Regions from separate parts of the Mesorhizobium shonense genome, predicted to be linked through region 3. Evidence: predicted binding sites of a transcription regulator. Region 3 holds the regulator's gene; each other region holds the start of a gene.
What was found. The regulator PhoB, encoded in region 3, activates phosphate uptake and scavenging genes when phosphate is short. The targets are predictions, from matches to a motif close to TGTCATNNANCTGTCAT.
Positions count from the first base shown of each region.

Region 1: a site for PhoB is predicted at 1,112-1,128, ahead of olsB (l-ornithine N(alpha)-acyltransferase). Genes of this name have one in related genera too.
Region 2: a site for PhoB is predicted at 1,425-1,441, ahead of ABID26_RS17250 (DUF1045 domain-containing protein). Genes of this name have one in related genera too.

Region 1 covers NZ_JBEPLM010000010.1:113,520-117,962, reverse strand. The annotation lists gene ABID26_RS24050 (trimeric intracellular cation channel family protein) at 1-89, shown strand, start outside; gene olsB (l-ornithine N(alpha)-acyltransferase) at 174-1,046, opposite strand; gene ABID26_RS24040 (PAS domain-containing sensor histidine kinase) at 1,245-3,524, opposite strand; gene acuI (acrylyl-CoA reductase (NADPH)) at 3,669-4,443, opposite strand, start outside.
Region 2 covers NZ_JBEPLM010000006.1:40,504-44,946, reverse strand. The annotation lists gene ABID26_RS17255 (alpha-D-ribose 1-methylphosphonate 5-triphosphate diphosphatase) at 1-623, opposite strand, end outside; gene ABID26_RS17250 (DUF1045 domain-containing protein) at 680-1,387, opposite strand; gene iolB (5-deoxy-glucuronate isomerase) at 1,817-2,629, opposite strand; gene ABID26_RS17240 (DUF3329 domain-containing protein) at 3,007-3,219, opposite strand; gene iolE (myo-inosose-2 dehydratase) at 3,284-4,198, opposite strand; gene iolD (3D-(3,5/4)-trihydroxycyclohexane-1,2-dione acylhydrolase (decyclizing)) at 4,350-4,443, opposite strand, start outside.
Region 3 covers NZ_JBEPLM010000012.1:237,068-241,510, reverse strand. The annotation lists gene pstC (phosphate ABC transporter permease subunit PstC) at 1-116, shown strand, start outside; gene pstA (phosphate ABC transporter permease PstA) at 120-971, shown strand; gene pstB (phosphate ABC transporter ATP-binding protein PstB) at 968-1,771, shown strand; gene phoU (phosphate signaling complex protein PhoU) at 1,790-2,497, shown strand; gene phoB (phosphate regulon transcriptional regulator PhoB) at 2,515-3,204, shown strand; gene ABID26_RS27135 (ROK family transcriptional regulator) at 3,530-4,443, opposite strand, start outside.

The sequences.
Region 1 (4,443 bases), on a different contig from region 3:
TCCTGGTACGCGGGGGAGCGCTCAAATTCGGCTGGTCGTTTCCTGCCTACAAAAGCCGGCCCGGCCGGAGGCCGGAAGATATTCCGTGAGGGAGCGAATAGCGAGTAGCGAGTAGCGAATAGGGTTGTTGTGACCAACCCAACATCGTTTATTTCTTTCGCTATTCGCTATTCTCACGCAGCAAAGCGCTGCCCTTCACCGCCATAGTAGTTGACGTAGCGGGCGCCGATTTCCTTGACGGGCATGACGACGAAGACATCGACGGTCGAGAATTCGTGGTCGATGACGCAGCCGTCGCCGATGCGGGCGCCGACGCGCAGGTAGCCTTTGACCAGCGGCGGCATGGCGGCGATCGCCGCCTTGGCGTTGACGGCCTCGATCGGCATCAGGTCCATCGAGCAGTAGCGGCCCGCGACCGCCTTGACATCCCAGGCCTGGTTGGTGCGGCAATGATGGGCGAGATAGGTGAGCGCCTCGGCATGGGCCGCCGGCACGATGCCATGGAAGGAGGCGCAGCCGGTCATCACGCCGATACCATAGTGGTTGATATAGGCCCAGATGCCTTGCCAGAGCGCCTCGATGGTGCGCTTGGAGCGGTATTCCGGCAGCACACAGGAGCGGCCGAGCTCAAGGAAGCGCTGGCCCGGATGGCGCGCGACCAGCTTGGTCAACTCGAACTCGCCCTCGGAGTAGAAGCCGCCGGCGGCCGTGGCGATCTCCTGCCGCAAAAGGCGGTAGGTGCCGACAATGCGGCGGTGCTCGGGACCGGGAAGCGACGTGTCGAACACCAAAAGGTGATCGCAGAGCGGGTCGAAGCGATCGGCATCGCGCCGGTCCTGCGCCTGGAACAAATCCTTCCTCGCGCCAAGCTCGTCATAGAATACCCGGTAGCGCACTTCCTGGGCGGCGGCGATCTCGGCCTCGTTGCGGGCGAGACGCACTTCAAGGTTGCCGATACGGCCCAGCGGTGCGCCGCTTGCGACGGCGTCGGCGGTACGCGCGCCGAGCAAAGCGCTGGCGTTCGGCCGAGTGTCGCATTCAGGCATTACTGTATGCACGAGTGATTCTCTCCTTCGAGCCATCCCTCTTGGCACGGGGATACGGTGTAGGTGCAACAGGATTGTGACAGTACCGTGATACGGCGAGCCCGGCAATACTTCGTCGGCTGGGCAATACCTTCAACCGGCTATGTTACGGCTGCGAAAGCCAGGCAATCCAAGGTGTTCGCGAAACCAAAAAAATCGTTACGCCGCAACCTGGCCTTCGACGGCCTGGACGAGCGCATCGGGGTCGAGGGGCTTGGTGACGAAGCCGCTGGCGCCGTGAGCCAGCACGGTGTGGCGCGTCTTTTCCTGGCTGTCGGCCGAAAGCACCATGATCGGGATCGGCGGCACGGCAAGCGCTTCCTCATGGCGGCGGATGGCGGCGATCGCGTCCAGCCCGTCCATCACCGGCATGTGCAGGTCCATCAGAACCACGTCGAAACGATGCTTGAGCCCGGCATCGGTTACGGCCTCGACCGCGGCCTTGCCGTTGCCGACGATCTTGACGCGATGCCCGGCCTTGAGCAGCGTGGCGCGGGCAAGCATTGCATTGATGTCGTTGTCCTCGGCGATCAGCACGGACAGGCCCTGATCGCGGCGGCGCGCGGACGCGGCACCGCGGGGTTTCGGCTGCGGCTCGGCCGGCGCCGCCACATGGCTGGTCAACAGCACACGCAGCAGCGTTTCGCCGCGCACCGGCCGGGCGAGGAACGTCGCGTAGCCGTTGGCGCGGAACTCGCCAAGCATGCCGCGATCGGTCGGAGCGATCAGGGTGATGGCCTCGCAATCGACAAAGCCGCTCTCGCGCAGGCGCTTCAGCAAACGGCCGTCGCTGTTTTCAAGCGCGGCATCGATCAGAAGCACGTTGCAGCCGGCGGCAAACGAAGCGGCCTGGCCCGGCGTCGCGGCGATATCGACGGCGCCGCCATGGGCGCGGATGGCGCGGGCGATGGCATCGGCCTCGACCGCGTTTTTCGACACGATCACCGCGCGCCGGTCCGAGAGGATATTGTGGCGATGCGGCGGCGGCTCGGTCGCCGCGGTGGCGGGGATATCGAAGACGAATTCGGACCCTTCGCCGAGCCGGCTCGAAACCGAGATCGTGCCGCCCATGGCGATCACCAGCCGCTTGGAGATGGCAAGGCCGAGACCGGCGCCGCCATGCACCCTTGTCGAGGTGCCGTCGGATTGCTCGAACTCCTCGAAAATGCGCTCCATGTCCTCTTCGCGCAGTCCCGGACCTGTGTCGGCGATGGTGAAGCAGATGCGGTCGGTGCTCTCGGTGCGGGCGCGCGCGACGGTGAGCAGAACGCCGCCGGCGTCGGTGAATTTGACGGCGTTGCCGATGAGATTGAGTAGCACCTGGCGCACGCGGCCGGGATCGGCGGTGATCATCTGCGGCACGTCGGGCTCGACATAACAGCCAAGACCGATGTTCTTGGAGAAGGCTCTCGCCGCCAGGAGCTCGATGATGTTGTCGGCGATTTCGCGCAGCGAGGTCGGCTGCGGCTCGGGATCGAAGCGGCCGGCCTCGATCTTGGAATAGTCGAGAAGGTCCTCGATCAGCGCAAGAAGCGCGCTTGCGGAGGTGGAGACGGCGCCGACATAGGTGCGCTGCTCCGGCGACAGGTCGGTGTCGGCAAGCAGCTTCGCCATGCCCATGATGCCGTTCATCGGCGTGCGGATCTCGTGGCTGACGGTGGCGAGGAAGCGCGACTTGGCCTGGCTTGCATATTCGGCCCGCTCGCGGGCGGTAATCAGCGAGGATTCGGCGCGCTTGCGGGCGGTGATGTCGCGCGCGATAGCCCGGTGCGACACCGCGCCCGTATCCTTGTCGCGCACCGAGAGCTCGATCCAGGAGAACCAGCGCGGTCCGTTCGGCGTGCGGACGGCGACATCGGTGGAGCTCAGGCATTCGTGGTCCGAGAAGGCGGCGTCGGGCACGACGCCGACATCTATGCCGAGCTCGGAAAGCGTCTTGCCGGCAAGGTCGCGCTGGTCTGTGTCGACAAGCGAGGCGAACACCTTGTTGGCATAGACGATATGGCCGTCGCGGTCGCGATGGACGACGAGATCGCCGAGCGCATCGATCAGGCCACGAAAACGCTCCTCGCTCTCCTGCATCTCCCACATGCGGTCGGCGAGCGTCTCGATCTCGGCGCGGCTGCGGGCGGCGGTCTCGTCGAGAAGAGCCGTGGTGCGGCGCTCCGTGTTCCTGTTGCGCAGATGCATGGCGAGGCTGCCGAGGCCGCTCGCCAGCAGGCCGACGGTGATGAAGATCGGCGCTCCGGTGAGATGCGCCAGCCCGGCCAGCACGGCGATGGCGACGATCGTCAGGAACGGCAGGCCTTCACGGCTGTCCGCTTGCAAGGCAGGGACCAGCGGCGGCGCAACGAGCACCTGCCGCTTCGGCGCGCCGGCGTCCAGCCCGTCATCGCCTGCGACCTTGCTGTCCTGTCTGATGTCGGAGTCCGCGAACATGCGGGAAACCTTGCCAGACAGAGATTATGGAAGCTTGCGGCGGATCATTCGAATTTTAATTTTTGGTTCGGAATTCCTGCGATTTTGTGTTGTTTTAGTGCAATTCCGGACGGAAAACCGCCGAACACTTTTCCTGGAATTGCACTACATATCGACGACCACGCGGCCCCTGATCTTGCCATGGACAATGTCGCGCGCGGCGTCGACGATCCCGTCGAAGCCGATCGACCGCGACAGGGTCGATAGCTTCTTCAAATCGAGATCGGCGCCGATGCGGCGCCATGCCTCGAGGCGGACCGGTTTCGGCGCCATGACGGAATCGATGCCGAGCAGCGACACGCCGCGCAGGATAAAGGGGGCGACGCTCGTCGGCAGGTCCATGCCGCCGGCCAGGCCGCAAGCGGCGACCGCGCCGCCATAGGATGTCATCGACAGCACATTGGCGAGCGTATGAGTGCCGACCGAGTCGACGCCGCCCGCCCAGCGTTCCTTGGCCAGCGGCTTTGCCGGCTGGCTGAGCTCCTCGCGCGAGATCACCTCGGCCGCGCCGAGATCGATCAGATAGGGGCTTTCGGCATTGCGCCCGGTGGAAGCAATGACATGGTAGCCAAGGGTGGAGAGGATCGAGATGGCGACAGAGCCGACGCCGCCGGCAGCGCCCGTCACCACCACAGGCCCGCGGTCCGGCACGATGCCGTGCCGCTCCAGCGCCATGACGGCGAGCATCGCCGTATAGCCGGCGGTGCCGACGGCCATCGCATCATGCGGGCTCATGCTCTCGGGCAGCGGCACGAGCCAGTCGCCCTTGACGCGGGCGCGCCCGGCATAGGCGCCGTAATGCGTCTCGCCGACACCCCAGCCGTTGAGGATCACCTTGTCGCCCTTGCGCCAATCGGCATGGGAAGAGGAAATGACGGTG
Region 2 (4,443 bases), on a different contig from region 3:
CTGGCCGATTCCGCCATCCGCTTCTCGCAGAATTTCTGGAAGTCGCGGTCGGTCAGCTTCAGCTTGCGCTGATAGTAATAGGCATAGGTCTCGAGGTTGACGAACTGGCGCTGGCCCGGCGCATGGTCCATCAGCGAGGCGAGCTTCACCCGGTCGTCGGTCTCGAAATTGGCGAAGGCCTCGAGGCAGTCCGGCGCCGAGACCTCGCAGCGCAGATGGATGAAATGGTCGGCCCTGAGCCGATCCTGTCTGACGCTGTCCTCGATGGCGTCGGCGAGCTTGCGAACGTCGTCGGACTTCAGGTCGGCATCCTCATCCATGCCGACGCGCAAGGCATCGAGCACGGTGGTGATGCCGGCGGTCGCTACCTGCGCGTCATGGGCAAGCACGGCGGCGATCGGGTTCCAGCGCACTTTCGGACGCGGCGCGTAGTGGCCTTCGAGATGGTCGGTGTGCAGTTCGACGAGACCCGGGATGATGTAATCGCCGCCCATGTCTTCGCCGACACGGGTGGCGCCCGGCTCGATCGCGGCAATAAGGCCATCGCGCAGCAGCAGCGAGCCCTCGACGATCTCGTCGGGCAGCAGTATGCGGGCATTGTTCAAAACGGTCTCGGCGGTCATTTCAGGCAGTCCTATCTCAAGCGATCCATATCGGGCGGTCGTAGCGGGTGGTCAAATCAGGCGGTTTTTCTGGCCGGGCGGCGGCCAAGCGCATGGTGGGAGAGCACCATGAAAGGGGCACCCGGTTCGGTCTCGACGAAGAGCGTCAGCGCATCCACCGGAACCGGGTGCGGCAGCACGTCCGCGAACAGGCTGTCGATTGCTGCACGAAGACGTGGGCTTTCCTGTGGCCCGACGCGGCCGGACAGCGTCATGTGGAAGCGGAACGTCTCGAAAACGTAAGGATAGCCCCACTGGCAGAGGTTGCGGAACTCGTCCGGCTTCAACGAATCGGGGCTGCGGCGCTCGATCTCGGCTTCGGTCAGCGGCGCGCGGAAGCGGTCGAAGGCGCGCACGACCTCGCCGGCAAAGCCATTGAGCGGAGGCAACGGCGCCTCCGGCACCAGCGCGAAAAAGCCGTCGATCTGGCCGACGACGAGGCGGGGAATGACGACCGGCGACGTGACTTCGGCGAAATTGTCGAGCGCTTCGCGAAGCGACGCCTCCGTCTCGTTCGGCGCCAGCCCGAACGGCGCCTTCAGCGTCGCATGGAACCCGTAGCGCCGCGCCGAGGCGGTGTGGAACGCAACTTCCGCCGCCGACAGCTCAGCCACAGCCTCGACCGGCCGCGCCGCCGCGCCGAAAGGGTCGCGGCCGAGCCAATTGGCGGCGATGCGCGCCAGCGGCTCGTCCTGCCGTGGGGTGAAATAGATGGCGTAGCGCATGAAAGAACCTCGTCAGACCCCGCCATAGGTGATTTCCATGACGGATTGACGAAGCTTTCATGGGTTTTCGAAGGCAGACAGACCCTGGCGGTCCTTAGCCGACGATTTTCCCGAACTGGACCAATAGCTTTGCATTGCCGGCCGATTTGAATTCGCCCGTCACCCTTTCAGGCGTCGGCGCCGCCCCTCACCTGCCTGCCGGCATCCTCTCCCCGTATAGTGGCGGGGAGAGGGGCGCTCTCATCGTCGGTTTCGCCAATCACCAGCGTTGCAAGAAGGCGCTGCGGTTGCGACCAGCCCCTTCTCCCCGTCACTATACGGGGAGAAGGTCCCGGCAGGGGGATGAGGGGCGGCGCCTACTCTGAAAATTGTCGCTTCCTAACAAGGGACTATCTGTCATCTGCCGTCAAACGATGACATCCAGAACCCTCACGCCTTCATCAGCCACTCGTGTTCGGTAGCGTTGTGGAATTTCCACGTCCGTTTGGGGCCGGCCATGACGTTGAGATAATAGAGATCGTAGCCGTGGCAGGCCGCGCAAGGGTGGTAGCCCTTCGGCACCAGCACGACATCGCCGTCCTCGATCGCTATCGCCTCGTCCAGGTCGCGCACGCCGTTCCTGTCGGCGTCGGTGTAGACACGCTGGAAGGCAAAGCCCTGCGGCGGGTTGAGGCGATGGTAATAGGTCTCCTCGAGATAGGATTCCGCAGGGAGATTGTCCTGGTCGTGCTTGTGCGGCGGATAGCTCGATGTGTGGCCGCCGGGCGTGATCACCTCGACCACCAGCAGCGAATCGGCCGGCTTGCCCTCGGGCAGGATGTTGGTGACGTAGCGGGTGTTGGTGCCCTTGCCGCGCACTTCCTGGCCGAGATCGTCGGGTGAAATGACGCGGGCGGGCAGGCCGCCGCCGAGGCCCGGCGCCGAGCAGACGGCGAGCTCAAGCTCGGTGTCGGCGGTCACCGACCAGTCGGATCCTTGCGGCACATAGACCGACCAGGGCTTGCCCTCGAAGGGCGACATGCGCGCGCCGAGCAGCCCGAGATCCTTGCCGCTGGCTGAGGCCTTGCCCTTGCCGGTGACGAAAACCAGGCAGACCTCGCGATCGCCCGTCTTGCCGGCCGCCGTTTCGCCCGGCCGCAGACGGTGAAGATCGAAACCCACGTAAGTCCAGCCGGCGCTTTGCGGCGTGACGTGAGCGACATGGCCGTGGCCCTTGTCGGCCTTGACGAGCAGTTTCGACATTTTTGTCTCCTATCCATATCGGCTTCGGCCGGTTGCTGCCCCGGAGGTTTCGCCGGCTGAAAGATCGGGCGCAAACCTTCGGGATTGGCCGAAGCCTCCAAACTTCGTCATCCTAGGGCGAAGCAGGAGCGAAGCTCCGTCGCGAAGACCCTAGGATCCATTCCGTAACCTTGGCCGAAGGGTGCAGCGGAGCAGAATTCTGCACCGCGGCGGCTGTTTTGACGTCACGGCATGGATCCTCGGGTCTGCGCGCGTCGCTTCGCTCCTTGCTCCGCCCGTGGATGACGATGCGAAAAGCGTTTCAGCCAATCGCCAATGCATCCGATCCGCCATGCGCGCGCTGTCCGATCCGTGAGACTCCCATCCCATGAACCGCTTCATTCCTTCGGCTCGGCCGGAGGTTTGGTCTCCTCGGCCGGCTTGTAGAGATAGAAGAACTGCCACACCGCGTAACCGGCGAAGCCGAGCGCAATGACGCCCCAGAAGGGCGTGCCGGAGGCGAACTCGATCACCGACCAGACCAGGCAGACCGCGACGACGGCGATGCGCCGCCACAACGGCCGGAAGAAGGGGTGCTCATAGTCTTTCATCGCGCCAATCCAGGATTTGCCCAAAGCGCAACGGATAAACCGCGCGCCAGGCCAAATCCACCGTTTATGCCGGGAAGCCCTGCGTCTCCACCGTGTAGCCGGCGGCCGTCATCACCCGCATCAGCTCCTTGTGGCCGACCTCAGCCATCTTGAGCGGCGGGTTCTTCTTCGGATCCTGCTCCGCCTCGACCACGAACCAGCCTTCATAGCCATAATCGGCGAAGCGCTGCACGATGGCGCCGAAATCGAGCGAGCCGTCGCCCGGCACGGTGAAGGCGCCTAGCGCCACCGCATCGAGGAAGGACTGCTTGGTGCGGTCGAGACCGTCGATCACGCCCATGCGCACGTCCTTCACATGCACGTGGTTGATGCGCTTGTGATGGTTGTCGATGGCGCGCAGCACATCGCCGCCGGCAAAGGCGAGGTGGCCGGCGTCGAGCAAAAGCGGAATGCCCTCACCGGAATGGCGCATGAAGGCGTCGAGCTCCGGCTCGGTCTCGACCACCGCCGCCATGTGATGGTGGTAGGAGAGCGGCATGCCCTGTTCAGCGCACCATTCGCCGAATTCGGTGACGCGCCGGCCATAGGCCTTCATCTCGTCGCCGGTGAGTTTCGGCTTGGTGGCCAAAGGTTTCGAACGGTCGCCCTGGATGGAGCGGCCGACCTCGCCATAGACGATGCAGGGCGCGTTGACCGCCTTGAACAGGTCGATCATCGGCTGGATGCGATCCTTGTTCCTGGCCAGGTCCTCATTGACCAGCGTGCCGGAGAACCAGCCGCCGCAGAGCGTGACGTCGGCCTCCTTCAGGATCGGCAGCATCACCTTGGGATCGTTGGGGAAGCGACGGCCCATCTCCATGCCGGTGAAGCCGGCCGAGCGCGACTGGCGCAGACATTCCTCCAGCGACACGTCATCGCTCAATTCCACGAGATCGTCGTTCCACCACGCGATGGGGGACATGCCCAGTTTGGCTTTCAAGTCGTCACTCCAGGTTCAAGTTCGTGCCTACCCTCACCCTTGTGGGGAGGGTCGCTGCGCAGCAGCGGGTGGGGGTCGGCGCCGCACCCCCACCCGGACCTTCGGTCCGACCTCCCCACAAGGGGGAGGTAGGGGGTAGGCGGCGCCAGTTTCAGTCACCGATGCTTTGCATCTGCTTTTTGTCCTCATAGGCCTTGCGCGCGGCATTCACCTGCGGTCGCGACGAGACTTCCGGCACCGCGACA
Region 3 (4,443 bases):
AGCTCTATACATCCTCGCTGGTGTCGCTCGGCCTGATCCTGTTCATCATCACCTTCGTCATCCTCGCGCTCGCACGCTACATGCTGTTGCGCATCGATAGCCGCACGGGAGCCTGACCGATGTCGACAGCCGCATCGCTCCACCGACGCCGCAAGCGCAAGAATGCCGTGATGATGGCGCTGTGCGTCATCGCGGCCGGCATCGGCCTCGCCTGGCTGGCGCTGATCCTCGGCGCGCTGCTCTACAAGGGGCTCTCCGGCGTCTCGCTTTCGGTGTTCACGGAAATGACGCCGCCGCCGGGCGACGCCGGCGGCCTGCTCAACGCCATCTACGGCAGCATCGTGATGACCATCATCGGCATCATCGTCGGCACGCCGATCGGCGTGCTTGCCGGAACCTACATGGCCGAATACGGGCGCTTCTCGCGTCTCACCACGGTGGTGCGTTTCATCAACGACATCCTGTTGTCGGCGCCGTCGATCATCGTCGGCCTGTTCGTGTATGAGCTGATGGTGCGCCCGATGGGGCATTTCTCGGCGATCGCCGGCGCGGTTGCGCTGTCCATCCTGGTGATCCCCGTCGTGGTGCGCACCACCGAGGACATGCTCAACCTGGTGCCCAACGCGCTGCGCGAAGCCGGCACCGCCATCGGCGCGCCGCGCTGGGTGGTGATCCGTTCGGTCGCCTATCGCGCCGCACTGTCCGGCATCGTCACCGGCATTTTGCTGGCCATCGCCCGCATTTCCGGCGAGACGGCGCCGCTGCTCTTCACCGCGCTCAACAACCAGTTCTGGTCGAGCAATCTCAACGCGCCGATGGCCAGCCTGCCGGTGACCATCTTCCAGTTTGCGCTCAGCCCCTATGAGGAATGGCAGCAGTTGGCCTGGACGGGCGCACTCATAATCACCCTGACGGTTCTCGGGCTGAGCATCTTCGCCCGCAGCCTTACCGGACGCAGAGAGGACAGATGAAACCGATGTTGTCCACCGACCTGAACGTAGCCGACACTGCCGTCGAGAAGGCCAAGATCGAGGTCAAGAACCTCAACTTCTACTATGGCCAGTCGAAGGCGCTGAAGGACATCAACCTGTCGCTGCCCGAACGCAGCGTCACCGCCTTCATCGGGCCGTCGGGCTGCGGGAAGTCGACGCTGCTGCGCGTGCTGAACCGCATCTACGAGCTCTATCCGAAGCAGAGCGCCGAGGGCCAGGTGCTGCTCGACGGCAAGAACATCCTCGACCGTTCGCAGGACCTCAACCTGCTCAGGACCAAGATCGGCATGGTGTTCCAGAAGCCGACGCCGTTCCCGATGTCGATCTACGAGAACATCGCCTTCGGCGTCAGGCTGTATGAGAAGATCAGCAAGGCCGAGATGGACAACCGCGTCGAGCAGGCGCTGAAGCGCGCGGCGCTGTGGAACGAGGTCAAGGACAAGCTCAACGCCAGCGGCCAGAGCCTTTCCGGCGGCCAGCAGCAGCGGCTCTGCATCGCCCGCACGGTGGCGGTGAAGCCGGAGGTCATCCTGCTCGACGAGCCGGCCTCGGCGCTCGATCCTTTGTCGACCGCCAAGATCGAGGAACTGATCGACGAACTGCAGGCCGACTACACGATCGTGATCGTCACCCACAACATGCAGCAGGCGGCGCGCGTGTCGCGGCAGACGGCGTTCATGTATTTGGGCGAGCTGGTCGAGTTCGACCGGACCGAGAAGATCTTCACCTCGCCCCGCGAGAAGCGCACGCAGGACTACATCACCGGCCGCTTCGGCTGAGTTCATACGAGGACATAAATCATGGCCCATACGGTCGCTTCCTTCGACGAGGATCTCGGGCAGATCAGCCGGCTCATCCGTGACATGGGCGATCTTGCCGGCTCGATGGTCGGCGCCTCGACCAAGGCTCTGCTCAATTCCGACAATGCTTTGGCGCAGCGCGTCGTCTCCGACGACGCCATCATGGACGCGCGCCAGCGCGAGCTCGACGACCGCGCCATCACGCTGATCGCCAAGCGCCAGCCGATGGCCGACGACCTGCGCAGCGTGGTCGGCGCGATCCGCATGGCCGGCGACCTCGAGCGCATCGGCGATCTCGCCAAGAACATCGCCAAGCGGGTCGGCTCGGTCGGCGTCAGCGCGGCGCCGCGCGACCTGTCGCATTCCATCGACTCGATGGCGCAGCTGGTGCTGATCCAGGTCCAGGGCGTGATCGAGGAGTACACCGCGGGCGACGCCACGGCGCTTGCCAAGCTCCGGAACGACGACGAGCGCGTCGACGTCAAATACACCTCCGTCTTCCGCGAGCTTTTGACCTACATGATGGAGGATCCGCGCAACATCACGGCCTGTACGCATCTCCTGTTCTGCGCCAAGAATCTGGAGCGCATCGGCGACCATGTCACCAACATCGCCGAGAATGCCTATTACGTGCTGACCGGCACCCAATTGCCCGCGAATCGTCCGAAGCAGGACGAGACGGCGATGTCGGCGCCGGCGGCCTGAGCAAAGGTGCCTGACAAATGATCGCCCCACGCATCATGGTGGTGGAGGACGAGGAGCCGCTGGGGGTGCTGCTCCGCTACAATCTCGAATCCGAGGGTTATCAGGTCGAGGTGGTGACCCGCGGCGACGAGGCCGAGATCCGCCTGCAGGAGAACGTGCCCGACCTTCTGGTGCTCGACTGGATGGTGCCGGCGGTTTCCGGCATCGAGCTTTGCCGGCGCCTCAGGATGCGGCCGGAGACCGAACGGCTGCCGATCATCATGCTGACCGCGCGCGGCGAGGAAAGCGACAGGGTGCGCGGCCTCTCGACGGGGGCCGACGACTACCTGGTCAAGCCGTTCTCGACGCCGGAATTCATGGCCAGGGTCAAGGCGCTGTTGCGCCGTGCCAAGCCGGAGGTGCTGTCCAGCGTGCTCAAGGTCGGCGACATCGTGCTCGACCGTGAATCGCACCGCGTCTACCGCAAGAAGAGCGAGATCAGGCTCGGCCCAACCGAGTTCCGGCTGCTCGAATTCATGATGCGGCATCCCGGCCGCGTGTTCTCGCGCAGCCAGCTGCTCGACAATGTCTGGGGCGAGACGATCTATATCGACGAGCGCACCGTGGACGTGCATGTCGGACGCCTGCGCAAGGCGGTCAACAACGGCCGCATGCCCGACGTCATCCGCACGATACGCGGGGCTGGCTACGCGATCCGCGAGGATTAAGTTTCAGGCACCGATGTTCTGACAGGTTATGCACTTCCAACATCCACGCTGGGGAGTAGCCGAGACGCTTTTGCTTCGTCATCCACGGGCGGAGCAAGGAGCGTAGCGACGCGGCGAAGACCCGAGGATCCATGCCGTGACTTCCACGCGCCGCGGCGGTGCAGAATTCTGCTCCGCGCCCTGCGTCCGAGGTAACGGCATGGATTCCAGGGTCTCCGCGACGGAGCTTCGCTCCTGCTTCGCCCTGGAATGACGAAGCTGCGGGGCTTTCGCTAATCTCCGGCGCCTGGCAGGACACGGAACCCAACGATCACTTCAAGGCTGATCAGGCTACGTTCTTGCCCATCCCCGCTCGCGCTTGGGCGCCCGGCGCGAAAATCTCCTGGTCGACGAAGCTCAGCGCGCGCATGGCGCAGCCTTCGCGGATCAGCGGCAATTCGTTCGGCTCGGTGTCGAAGGAGATCGATTTGGAGTGCTGGCCGCCGGCGGTCTGGGCGATGGCTTCCCGCAGCGCCGGCTCGATCAGGTCGAAAGCCGCCGCGCTGACGCCGACCATGGCGACCGGCGCCGGGTCGATCAGCGCGAACAGGCTGCCCAGCCCAAAGCCGAGCGCCTCGCCCGCCCGGCGATAGGCCTCGCGCTCCGGCCCGTCTTTTTCACGCGCCTTCGCGGCAAGAGCCCGCATGTCGGCGTCGCCGACGTCGACCGGCTCGGCGTCCTCGCTCATCTTCATGGCGCTGCGCCAGATGGCGTAGTTGCCGGCGTAGGCCTCGACGCAGCCGCGGCGTCCGCAACGGCAAAGCGCGCCGCCCGGGCGGTGGATCATGTGGCCGAACTCACCGCCGGAAGAATGGGTGCCGGTGAACAGCTCGCCCTTCAGCACCAGGCCCATGCCGATGCCGTGCGAGAGCAGGATGGCGATGAAATTGTCGCGATAGCGGTCGGGGTCGCGCCATTGCAGCGCCACCGCCATCATGTTGCAGTCGTTCTCCATGGTGGCGGGAATGCCGAACTCCTTTTCCAGGATGTCGGCAAAGGGAATGTCGGTCAAAGGCGTGATCGGCGACCACAGCATGGCGCGGGCATGGGAATCGGTGATGCCCTGGATGCCCATGGCGATGCGCGCGACGCTGGCGACATCGAGATCGGGGTCTTCCAGCCGGCGCCGGACGATCGCCGTGCATTCGCCGATCAGCTCGTCGCGCGGCATGGTGAGGGTGTCGAGACGCCGTTGCTCCT